DNA from 3 places in the Streptomyces sp. NPDC014006 genome. Region 1 is predicted to be linked to each of the others. Evidence: riboswitches for the same ligand, from Rfam matches in the RefSeq annotation. Region 1 holds a riboswitch; each other region holds the start of a gene.

Region 1 (3,975 bases):
GGCTCCTGCGCCCGGGTCACCGCCGAGGCGAGCATCACACCCGCGCACCCCAGCTCCATCGCCAGCGCCACGTCCGACGCCGTGCCCGCCCCCGCGTCCAGGATCACCGGCACGCGCGCGTCCTCGACGATCAGCTGGAAGTTGTGCGGGTTGCGGATGCCGAGACCGGAACCGATGGGCGAGCCCAGCGGCATGATCGCCGCACAGCCGACGTCCTGAAGCTTCCGCGCGAGCACCGGGTCGTCGTTGGTGTACGGCAGCACCGTGAACCCGTCGTCGACCAGCGTCTCCGCCGCGTCCAGCAGCTCGATCGGGTCCGGCAGCAGCGTGCGCTCGTCGGCGATCACCTCCAGCTTGACCAGGTCCGTGCCCAGCGCCTCCCGCGCCAGCCGGGCCGTGAGCACCGCCTCCCCGGCGGTGAAGCAGCCGGCGGTGTTCGGCAGGACCCGGATGCCCAGACGGTCCAGCACCGACAGCACCGAGCCGTGCACCTCGGGGTTGACCCGCCGCATCGCGACGGTCGTCAGCTCGGTGCCGGAGGCGACCAGCGCCCGCTCGAGCACCTCCAGGCTGGGCGCACCGCCGGTGCCCATGATCAGACGGGAGGTGAGCGGCGTACCGCCGAGGACGAGGGGGTCGTCAGCCATGTTTCAGCCTCCCTGGACGGCGGTCAGGACCTCGACGCGGTCGCCGTCGGCGAGGGCCGTGGTGGACCACTGGGTGCGCGGGACGACGGTCTCGTTGAGGGCGGCGGCCACCCCGGAGGGGGCCGCGGTCAGGGACTGCACGACGGCGTCGAGAGCCGTGCCGGGCTCGACACGGCGGGGCTCGCCGTTGACCGAGATGTTCATGCGGGCTGCTCCGTGAGGGTGCGTGAAGGCTGCTGCGCGGCGGGGGAGAAGCGCTTCGGGGTGAAGGGGCGGGCCTCCTCCGGCAGCTCGCCGGTGACCAGGGCGTGGGCCAGCACGTCCCCGGTGACCGGGGTGAGCAGGACGCCGTTGCGGTGGTGGCCGGTGGCCAGCAGCAGCCCGTCCAGCGCGGTCGGGCCGAGCAGCGGCGCGTTGTCGGGGGAGCCGGGGCGCAGTCCGGCCCGGGTCTCCGTCAGCGGCAGCTCGGTGATGCCGGGCACCAGCTCGTGCGCGTCGCGCAGCAGTTCGTAGACGCCGCCCGCGGTGACGGTCGTGTCCCAGCCCATCTCCTCGCTGGTCGCGCCGACGACCAGCTCACCGTTCTCGCGGGGCACCAGATACAGCGCGCCGCCGCGCACCACGGCGCGCACGGTCCGGCTCAAAAACGGCGTCCGGTGGTTCGGCATGGTCAGCCTGAGGACCTGCCCCTTCACCGGCCGCACCGGCGGCAGCACGGCCTCCGGCACGCCCGCGAGGCGCCCGCTCAGACTGCCGGCGGCGAGCACGACCTGTCCCGCGCCCAACTCCTCGCCCTCGCTCGTGACGACGCCCTCCGCGCGCTCCCGCGCGACCGCGAGCCGCTCGGCCCGGGTCCGGTGGAACACCACCCCGGCCCGCTCGCAGGCGGTGACCAGCGCGGCCGCGAGCCGTCGTGGGTCCACCTGGTGGTCGCCGTCGACCCGCAGCCCACCGCGCACGCCCGGCGCGAGCATCGGCTCCAGGCGCCGGCAGTCCCGGCCCGACAGCCACTGCGACTCCAGGCCCGACTGCCGCTGCAGGGCGTGCAGTTCCTTGAGGTGGGCGCGGTCGTCGGCGTCCAGGGCGACGGCGAGCGTGCCGCTGCGGCGGTAGCCGAGGTCGTGGCCGGTGGCCTCGGAGAGTTCGGCCGCGAAGTCCGGATAGCGGCGCGCCGAGGCCAGGTTGAGGCCGAGCAGGGTCTGCTCGCCGTAGTGCAGTTCCGTGACGGCGGCCAGCATCCCGGCCGCCACCTGCGCGGCTCCGCCGCCGGGCTCGGGGTCCACGACCGCGGTGGCGAACCCCCTCTGCGCGGCCCGCCAGGCCGTGACCAGCCCGATGATCCCGCCCCCGATGACGAGGACGTCTGACGTACGCGTAGGCGACATGGGCGTCCAGCCCCTCCCTTCGCCGGCATGACCCGGATCAGGTTCGTACGGTCGGAGGCCGTCCCAGCCTCCCTCTCAGCCCGGTGCGTCCGGGCTCCCGCGAGTGCTTTACGGTGGCCACCCTAGCCCGTGCCGCTGTGTGTCTGTAAGGGAGCCTTCCGTCATGGCCCGGTCCCTCGACGGTCTCGTCCTCGCCCCCGTCGCCGATCAGGCGCCCGGTCAGGTGGGCACGCGCACCCGCTTCACGTACCACGAGCGCGGCGGCGAGATCTGGGCCGAGTACACCGGCGGCGACGTGGTGCGCGGGCATCTCGTGGGCACCCGGCAGGGAGACCGGCTGGACTTCCGGTACGTGCAGCTCAAGCAGGACGGGACGACCTCCGGCGGGCACTGCGTGTCCACGGTCGCGGAGCTGCCGGACGGGCGGCTGCGGCTGGAGGAGACCTGGGAGTGGGAGTCCCAGGAGGGCAGCGGCACCAGCGTGGTGGAGGAGCTGCCCGCGCGTGTGGAGCAGGTCACGGCACAGGACCGCTGACTGACGATGTGTCAGGTGTCTATGGTGATCAGGTGAGCGAGCAGACGCAGCAACGGGACACCTCGGCGGCGGCGCAGGCGCGGCGCGTGGTCGTCGTGGGCGCGGGCATGGCCGGGGTGCAGACCGCGGTGGCCCTGCGTGAACAGGGCTTCACCGGCAGCGTCACGCTGATCGGCGCCGAACCCCACCAGCCCTACGACCGGCCGCCGCTGTCCAAGGCCGTCCTGCTCGGCACGGCCGAGGGCTCCGCCTTCGACGTGGACTTCGAGGCGCTGGGCATCGAGCTGCGCCTCGGCTGCGAGGTGCTGGGCGTACGCCCCGCCGACCACGAACTGGACACCGAGGCCGGCCCGGTCGGCTACGACGTCCTCGTGCTCGCCACCGGCGCGGAACCGATCACCCTGCCCGGTGCCGAGGGCGTGCCCGGGGTGCACCTGCTGCGCACCCTGGACGACGCCGAGCGGCTGCGCCCGGTGCTCGCCCGGCAGCACGACATCGTCGTCGTCGGCGCGGGCTGGATCGGCGCCGAGTTCGCCACGGCCGCGCGCGAGGCGGGCTGCGCGGTCACCGTCGTGGAGGCCGCCGGCCGCCCGCTCGCCGGGGCGCTGCCCGCCGAGGTCGCCGCGCCCATGACCGAGTGGTACGCCGACGCCGGTGTCGCGTTGCGCACGCACGCGCGCGTGGCGGGCGTCGAGCCGGGCGTGGTGGTCCTCGACGACGGCTCCCGGCTGCCCGCCGGCGCGGTCGTCGTCGGCATCGGCGCACGGCCCGCCACCGGCTGGCTGGCCGGCTCCGGCGTCGAGCTGGGACCGCGGGGCGAGGTGGTGGCCGACGCGCAGCTGCGCACGTCGCTGCCGGACGTGTACGCGGTCGGCGACTGCGCCTCCTTCCCCTCCGCCCGCTACGGCGAACGCCTGCTCGTCCACCACTGGGACAACGCCCTCCAGGGGCCGCGCACGGTCGCCGCGAACATCGTCGGCGACACTCTCGCGGAGTACGACCCGGTGCCGTACTTCTGGTCCGAGCAGTTCGGCCGCTTCGTCCAGTACGCCGGCCATCACACCGCTGCCGACCGCACCGTGTGGCGCGGTGACACCTCCGGTCCGGCCTGGACGGTGTGCTGGCTGCGGGAGGGCCGGCTCATCGCCCTGCTGGCGGTGGGCCGCCCGCGCGACCTGGCCCAGGGGCGGCGGCTGATCGAGGCGGGCACGGCGATGGATCCGGAGCTGCTGGCGGACCCGGCGCGCCCCTTGAAGGCCGCGACCGCGGCGGCTTGACGGTGCTCGACCAGCCATGACGTGACCGCGGTCGACCACGCCACGTCGCGGCCCTGACATCGCGGCAGGGTCGGCGGAGCGCCTACGCTTGGTTCCGTGACCGAGATTGACGCAAAGATCGATGCTCTCGT
Region 2 (3,975 bases), on a different contig from region 1:
CGATGATGCTCACCGCCGACGACGGCCCCTGGCGGGTGCTGACCTTCCTGCTCCTCACGGTGGTCAGCGACACCGGCGCGTACGCCGTCGGCTGGCGCTTCGGCAAGCACAAGCTCGCCCCGCGGATCAGCCCCGGCAAGACCCGCGAGGGCCTGCTCGGCGCCGTGACGTTCGCGATGGTCGCCGGCGCGCTGTGCCTGGAGTTCCTGATCGACGACGGCACCTGGTGGCAGGGGCTGCTGCTCGGCCTCGCGGTCGCGGCGAGCGCCACGCTGGGCGATCTCGGCGAGTCCATGATCAAGCGGGACCTGGGCATCAAGGACATGGGCACGCTGCTCCCCGGACACGGCGGCATCATGGACCGCCTCGACTCGCTGCTGCCGACGGCTCCGGTGGTGTGGCTGCTGCTGGTGCTGTTCGTCGGCGCCGGCTGACCGGCGCGCACGGCTGTGGAGCCCCGTCCTCCTGAGCGGAGGGCGGGGCTCGTCGTCGTACGGCCCGGCCTTCTGTCTTCTGGATGGCTGGGCGACGGATGCGGTGGGACGATTTCGGGTGTAAGCCCCGAACCGGCTCACCCTGGAAAGGGGGCCACCATGTCCGGTTTCCACGATGAGATCGTTCTCGACTGCCGCCCCGACGAAGTGTGGACGTTCGTCACCGACCCCGCCCACCTGCCGGAGTGGCAGGCCAGCGCGGTGTCCGCCGAACAGCTCGACGACGGCCCGTTCGGACTCGGTTCCCGGGTCCGGGTCACCCGGCACATCGGCCGCCGCGACGTTCCCATGACGATGCAGTGCACCGAGTACAAGCCGGGCCGCTCGTGGAGCGTCCACGGGATCGACGGGCCGGTGCGCGGCACCTTCCGCGGCGAGGTCACCCCCGTCGACGAGGGCCGGCGCACCCGGCTGACCGTGGACCTCGACTTCGAGGGCCACGGCCTCGGCAAGGTCCTCATCCCCCTCGTCGTACGCCCCCAGGTCCGCAAGGAGTTCCCGCGCAACGAGCAGCTGCTCAAGCAGCACCTGGAGCACACGACGGCGTAGGGCTTGCCGAACCGCTGCCGCGCCCCTGACCGACGTAACGGGTGGCCGAACCGGCCGGGCGGGCCACCCGAGTCGATCTGCGACACTGGTACCACCATGCCCAAGCCCGGAGAACTTACTTTTGTCGCGCCGCGCGGAGCCAAGACGCCGCCGCGGCATCTTGCCGATCTTTCGCCTGCCGAGCGCAAGGCGGTCGTGGCCGAGATCGGGGAGAAGCCGTTTCGCGCCAAGCAACTGTCGCAGCACTACTTCGCGCGGTACGCGCACGAGCCGGAGCAGTGGACCGACATCCCCGCCGGGGCGCGTGACAGGCTGCGGGAGGCGCTGTTCCCCGAGCTGATGACCGTCGTGCGGCATCTGTCGACCGACGAGGGGACCACGCGCAAGACGCTGTGGCGGCTGTTCGACGGGACGCTCGTCGAGTCCGTGCTGATGCGGTATCCGGACCGGGTCACCATGTGCATCAGCTCGCAGGCCGGGTGTGGCATGAACTGCCCGTTCTGTGCGACCGGGCAGGCCGGGCTGGATCGCAATCTGTCCACCGCCGAGATCGTGCATCAGATCGTCGAGGGCATGCGGGCGCTCCGGGACGGGGAGATCCCCGGTGGGGCCTCCCGGCTGTCCAACATCGTCTTCATGGGCATGGGCGAGCCGCTCGCCAACTACAAGCGGGTCGTCGGGGCCATTCGCGCGCTCACCGATCCCGCGCCCGACGGCCTCGGGCTGTCGCAGCGCGGCATCACCGTGTCGACGGTCGGCCTCGTGCCCGCCATCCACCGGTTCGCCGACGAGGGCTTCAAGTGCCGGCTGGCGATCTCGCTGCACGCCCCGGACGACGAGCTGCGCGACACCCTCGTCCCCGTGAACACGCGGTGGAAGGTGCGCGAGGTGCTCGACGCCGGGTTCGAATACGTCGAGAAGAGCGGGCGGCGGCTGTCCATCGAGTACGCGCTGATCCGGGACATCAACGATCAGGCGTGGCGCGGGGACCGGCTGGGGCGGCTGCTCAAGGGCAAGCCCGTGCACGTCAATCTCATTCCGCTGAACCCGACGCCGGGGTCCAAGTGGACCGCCTCCCGGCCCGAGGACGAGAAGGCGTTCGTCGAGGCCATCGCCGCCCATGGTGTACCGGTGACGATCCGGGACACCCGTGGGCAGGAGATCGACGGGGCGTGTGGTCAGCTCGCCGCCACCGAGCGGTAATCTGACTGGCGTCAGTACATCTACATATTCCGACAGGGGAGCGCCACAGCGCTGAGAGTGCGGCGGACAGGGCCGCAGACCCTCCGAACCTCGCCCAGGTCATTCTGGGTAGGGAGATCGGTCATCACTCGAGCTGTTGCGCCCTGCCCGGGCCGTCGCGAGACGTCCCGGGCAGGGCCGCGTCTCTTCCTGGTCACTCCAGGAGGAATGTCAGTGAGCATCACCAAGAAGGCCACGGTCGTGGTGGTCGGCCTCGGCCTCGTCACGCTGTCCGCGTGCGGGTCGTCCGGCGGGAGCGAGAAGACCGCCGCCGAGTCCAAGACCGTCACGCTCGTCAGCCACGACTCGTGGGCCGTGTCCAAGAACGTCCTCGCGGACTTCGAGAAGCAGTCCGGGTACAAGGTCAAGGTCCTCCCCGGCGGCGACGCCGGGCAGGCCGTCAACAAGGCCATCCTCACCAAGGACAACCCGCAGGGCGACGTCTTCTTCGGCGTCGACAACACCCTGCTCTCCCGCGCCCTGGACAACGGCCTCTTCCAGCCGTACCAGGCCAAGGGGCTCGGCGCCATCGGCGCCCGGTACCAGCTGGACCAGGGCAAGCACCGGGTCACCCCGATCGACTTCGGCGACATCTGCGTCAACTACGACAAGAAGTACTTCGCCGACCACAAGCTGACCCCGCCGGCTTCCTTCGACGACCTGGTCAAGCCGGAGTACAAGAACCTCCTCGTCACGGAAAACGCGTCCACTTCCTCGCCCGGCCTCGGCTTCCTGCTCGGCACCGCCGCCAAGTACGGCGACGCCGGCTGGCAGGACTACTGGAAGAAGCTCAAGGCCAACGGCGTGAAGGTGGTCGACGGCTGGGAGCAGGCCTACGACCAGGAGTTCTCCGGCTCGTCCGGCGGCAAGAAGGCGCACGGCGACCGGCCGCTGGTCGTCTCGTACGCCTCCTCCCCGCCCGCCGAGGTCGTCTTCGCCAAGCCGCAGCCGAAGACCGCGCCGACCGGCGTCGCGGCCGGCACCTGCTTCCGGCAGATCGAGTTCGCCGGGCTGCTCAGCAACGCGAAGAACACCAAGGGCGGCAAGGCGCTGATCGACTTCCTGGTCTCCAAGGAGTTCCAGCAGGACATGCCGCTGAACATGTTCGTCTACCCGGTGCTCGACGGCGCCAAGGTGCCCGCCGAGTTCACCCGGTACGGCCCCGCGGCCAAGGACCCCGAGACCCTGGCGCCGGCCAAGATCGCCGACCACCGCGACCAGTGGGTCAAGCAGTGGACCTCACTCGTACTGAAGTAGCCCGGCGCCCGGACCGCGCGGGGAACGCGGCGCGGCTCGGCCTGATGGCCCTGCCCGTCGCGTTCTTCGCCGTGTTCTTCGCCTACCCCGTGGCCGCGATCGTCGCCCGCGGGCTCAAGGTCGACGGCGCCTGGCAGTTCGGGCGGCTCACCGACGTCCTCGGGCAGTCCGACATCCGGCACGTGCTGTGGTTCACCACCTGGCAGGCGCTGGTCTCCGCCGGGCTCACCCTGCTGCTCGGGCTGCCCGGCGCCTATGTCTTCGCCCGCTTCGACTTTCCCGGCAAGCGGCTGCTGCGGGCGGTGGTGACGGTGCCGTTCGTGCTGCCGACCGTCGTCGTCGGCACCGCCTTCCTCGCGCTGGTCGGCCGCGGGGGCCTGCTCGACCAGCTGTGGGGCGTACGGCTGGACACCACCGTGTGGGCGATCCTGCT
Region 3 (3,975 bases), on a different contig from region 1:
GTTCCGTTCGTCGGCGCCACCGATCGTGGCGTTCCTGGATCGCACCGACAAGCTGGTGCCGCTCGGCCAGGAGGGTGCGCTCGCCGACTTCGACGCTCATCTGGAGCAGGCGCTCGACCGCATCCTCGCGGAGGAGCAGAGCGCGGGCTGAGACGTCACGTCACCAAGGTGGCGTAACGGTTCACCAGTGCTGGGCGGAAATATGCAGGAACGCTTCTGCAGTCGTTTGGCCGGTACGGCGAAGGTGCCGGCCGGTGCCTCAGTGCTTGCGGCGCCGCCCCCGGCCGCCGCGCCCCGCGGGCACCGGGATCGAGCCGGTGCCGGTGCCACCGCCGAGGTCATGGCCGGCCGGTGCCGGACCCGGACGGTCGGCGGCCACCACCAGGGCCGCGAGCGCCGTGGTGACCGGTACCGAGGCGACCAGGCCGATCGATCCCACCAGCGTGCGCACGATCTCCTCCGCGACCAGCTCACTGTTGGCGACGGTGCCCACGCTGCTCTGTGCGATGGAGAAGAGCAGCAGCAACGGCAACGCTGCACCGGCGTAGGCCAGGACCAGGGTGTTGACGACTGATGCGATGTGGTCGCGGCCGATCCGGATGCCCGCCCGGTACAGCCCGCGCCAGCCCATCGACGGGTTGGCCTCGTGCAGCTCCCAGACGGCGGAGGTCTGGGTGACCGTCACGTCGTCGAGCACGCCCAGCGATCCGATGATGACGCCGGCGAGCAGCAGACCGCTCATGTCGATGGACGGGTACAGGCCGTGGATCAGGCCGGTGTTGTCGTCCGTGTTGCCGGTCAGCGCGGCCCAGCCGATGAACAGCGAACCGAGGACGCCGATCAGCAGCAGGGAGATCAGGGTGCCGAGCACCGCCACGGACGTCCGGGCCGACAGCCCGTGGCACAGATACAGGGCGATGAGCATGATCGCACTGGAGCCCACGACGGCGACGACCAACGGGTTCTCGCCCTGCAGGACCGCCGGCAGGATGAAGAAGTTCAGCACCATGAAGCTGATGGCCAGCGCGACGAGCGCCATCACCCCGCGCATCCGCCCGACGACGATGACGGCGAGCGCGAAGATGCCGGCCAGCAGGGCCATCGGGAAGCGCCGGTCGACGTCTGTGACCGAGTACTGCAGGTCCCTCGGCGCCGAGGGCTCGTAGGCGACCACGACCTTCTCGCCCTGGTGCAGCTGCCGCGTCTGGTCCGGCTGCACGATCTCGGTGAACGTCCGGCCCGTGTCCTTGCCCGAGTCGACCCGGACGGTGGCCTTCTTGCAGGCGCCCGACGCCTGTTGCTGGGCCGGGGAGCCCTCCGCGGTGGATGTGTCGCCGGTCGGCGTGCCACCGGAGGCGTTGACCGCCTTGCAGCTCACCTCGACCACCTGGGTGACCGTGGCCTGCTGGGTCTGCCGGTCGAAGCCGACACCGGTGCGCTGGTGGGACGGGGCACCCCCGGGCCACAGCACGCCAAGGCCGACGACCACCGCCACGGCGAACGGGATGAGGATCGCCGCGATCACCTTGCGCAGATGCCGGGAGACAGGAGCAGCGGGCCCGTGATTGTGACTGTGCCCATGCCCGCCTCCCGCAGAGTGCTGGGCACCGTGCCCGCCTCCCGCGGCATGGGTGGCACCGTGCCCGTGGCCGCCACCGGACGCGCGCCGGTGTCCGTGTCCGGACCCTGATGCGTGCCCCTGCTCATGCCCGTCCTCGACGTCCTGGCCGTGGCCTGTCGGGCCCTGGCCGCGGGGCGGCTCGGACGGCGGATACGGGGGCTGGTGTGTGGTGGTCACCGACCGATCATCGCAAGAACGACAGGGGCCCCCTGTTCACCGCGCCCGAATTGACGCTAGCGTGGAGGCACCTTTGCACACGCGGGAGCTCGGAGCACCGGGCTGAGAGGGCGCTGACCTCCGTCTTTGCGATGTTTCACGTGGAACATGTGGTGTTCCACACGAAATGTCGGCAGACGGTGACCGCTGCGTCGACCGCCGAACCTGTTACCGGGTAATGCCGGCGTAGGGAGTAGGTCTCATGACCAACAAGGACGCACGCACGCCTGCCTCCGTTCAGAGCGAAACGGCTCAGGAGGCCGGAAAGTCCATCGGCTGGCACAAGGCATACGTCGAGGGTTCGCGCCCCGACCTGCGGGTGCCGGTCCGTCAGGTGCACCTCACCAACGGGAAGTCGGTCACGCTGTACGACACATCCGGCCCGTATACCGATCCGCTCGTCGACACCGACGTGCGCAGGGGCCTGTCACCGCTCCGGGAGAACTGGATCATCGCCCGCGGCGACACCGAGGAGTACGCGGGCCGTCCCGTCCGTCCAGAGGACGACGGGGTCAAGCACACCTCGCCGCGCGGAGGCCTGCGCAACCTCGACGCGGTCTTCCCCGGACGTCCGCGCCAGCCCCGTCGCGGCCGTGACGGCCAGGCGGTCACCCAGCTCGCGTACGCCCGCCGGGGCGAGATCACGCCCGAGATGGAGTTCGTGGCCCTGCGGGAGAACGTCTCGCCCGAGGTGGTCCGCGAGGAGATCGCGGCGGGCCGCGCCGTACTGCCGGCCAACGTCAACCACCCGGAGATCGAGCCGATGATCATCGGCAAGCGGTTCCTGGTGAAGGTCAACGCCAACATCGGCAACTCCGCGGTGACTTCCTCCATCGAGGAGGAGGTCGAGAAGATGACGTGGGCGACCCGTTGGGGCGCCGACACGGTCATGGACCTGTCCACGGGCCGCAACATCCACACCACCCGTGAGTGGGTGCTGCGCAACTCCCCCGTCCCCATCGGCACGGTGCCGCTCTACCAGGCACTGGAGAAGGTCGACGGCAGGGCCGAGGAACTGACCTGGGAGATCTACAAGGACACGGTCATCGAGCAGGCCGAGCAGGGCGTGGACTACATGACGGTCCACGCGGGCGTGCGCCTGGCGTATGTGCCGCTCACCGCCAACCGCAAGACGGGCATCGTCTCGCGCGGCGGCTCGATCATGGCCGCGTGGTGCCTCGCTCACCACAAGGAATCGTTCCTGTACGAGCACTTCGAGGAGCTGTGCGAGATCCTCGCCGCCTACGACGTGACGTACTCCCTCGGTGACGGCCTCAGGCCCGGCTCCATCGCGGACGCCAACGACGAGGCGCAGTTCGCGGAGCTCCGCACGCTCGGGGAACTCAACACGATCGCCAAGCGTTTCAACGTACAGACCATGATCGAGGGCCCGGGACACGTCCCGATGCACAAGATCAAGGAGAACATCGACCTTCAGCAGGAGATCTGCGATGAAGCTCCGTTCTATACGCTCGGCCCGCTGACCACGGACGTCGCGCCGGCGTACGACCACATCACCTCCGGCATCGGCGCCGCGATGATCGCCTGGTGGGGCACGGCGATGCTCTGCTATGTCACGCCCAAGGAGCACCTGGGCCTGCCCAACCGGGACGACGTCAAGACCGGCGTCATCACCTACAAGATCGCGGCTCACGCGGCCGATCTCGCCAAGGGGCACCCGGGTGCGCAGGAGTGGGACGACGCGCTGTCCGACGCCCGGTTCGAGTTCCGGTGGGAGGACCAGTTCAACCTCGCCCTGGACCCGGACACGGCGCGGGAGTTCCACGACGAGACCCTGCCGGCCGAACCGGCCAAGACGGCACACTTCTGCTCGATGTGCGGGCCGAAGTTCTGCTCGATGAAGATCTCGCAGGACATCCGCCGTGAGCACGGCGGCAGCAAGGCCGAGATCGAGGCCGGGATGGCCGAGAAGTCGCGGGAGTTCGCGGCGGCGGGCAACCGCGTGTATCTGCCGATCGCGGACTGACGCGGGCCGCGGGCGGTACTCCGTGTCTGGCGTGCACGGAGTACCGCTCATCCGGCTCCAGTCGTTGGGCGACGTGCTGATCAGTGGCCGTAGGTGATCAGTCGTATGACCGGAGCCGAGAGTCACTGGGCGTAGGGCACTTCAGGATCCC

Evidence for each region. Region 1 has a riboswitch for thiamine pyrophosphate ahead of thiO (glycine oxidase ThiO). Riboswitches for the same ligand answer to the same signal wherever they lie in the genome.
Region 2: linked by a shared signal. The riboswitch ahead of ACF1GV_RS33635 (thiamine ABC transporter substrate binding subunit) and the one ahead of thiO (glycine oxidase ThiO) in region 1 are both predicted to bind thiamine pyrophosphate.
Region 3: linked by a shared signal. The riboswitch ahead of thiC (phosphomethylpyrimidine synthase ThiC) and the one ahead of thiO (glycine oxidase ThiO) in region 1 are both predicted to bind thiamine pyrophosphate.

The regions. Positions count from the first base shown of each region.
Region 1 covers NZ_JBICAJ010000001.1:1,029,106-1,033,080, forward strand. Annotated here, with positions in the region: gene ACF1GV_RS04735 (thiazole synthase) at 1-647, opposite strand, end outside; gene thiS (sulfur carrier protein ThiS) at 651-851, opposite strand; gene thiO (glycine oxidase ThiO) at 848-2,032, opposite strand; TPP riboswitch at 2,030-2,143, opposite strand; gene ACF1GV_RS04750 (hypothetical protein) at 2,196-2,567, shown strand; gene ACF1GV_RS04755 (NAD(P)/FAD-dependent oxidoreductase) at 2,600-3,844, shown strand; gene ACF1GV_RS04760 (Rv2175c family DNA-binding protein) at 3,941-3,975, shown strand, end outside.
Region 2 covers NZ_JBICAJ010000012.1:202,048-206,022, forward strand. Annotated here, with positions in the region: gene ACF1GV_RS33620 (phosphatidate cytidylyltransferase) at 1-434, shown strand, start outside; gene ACF1GV_RS33625 (SRPBCC family protein) at 594-1,043, shown strand; gene rlmN (23S rRNA (adenine(2503)-C(2))-methyltransferase RlmN) at 1,140-2,246, shown strand; TPP riboswitch at 2,271-2,379, shown strand; gene ACF1GV_RS33635 (thiamine ABC transporter substrate binding subunit) at 2,454-3,542, shown strand; gene ACF1GV_RS33640 (ABC transporter permease) at 3,587-3,975, shown strand, end outside.
Region 3 covers NZ_JBICAJ010000003.1:492,611-496,585, forward strand. Annotated here, with positions in the region: gene ACF1GV_RS14485 (SsgA family sporulation/cell division regulator) at 1-151, shown strand, start outside; gene ACF1GV_RS14490 (YibE/F family protein) at 260-1,798, opposite strand; TPP riboswitch at 1,870-2,047, shown strand; gene thiC (phosphomethylpyrimidine synthase ThiC) at 2,040-3,824, shown strand.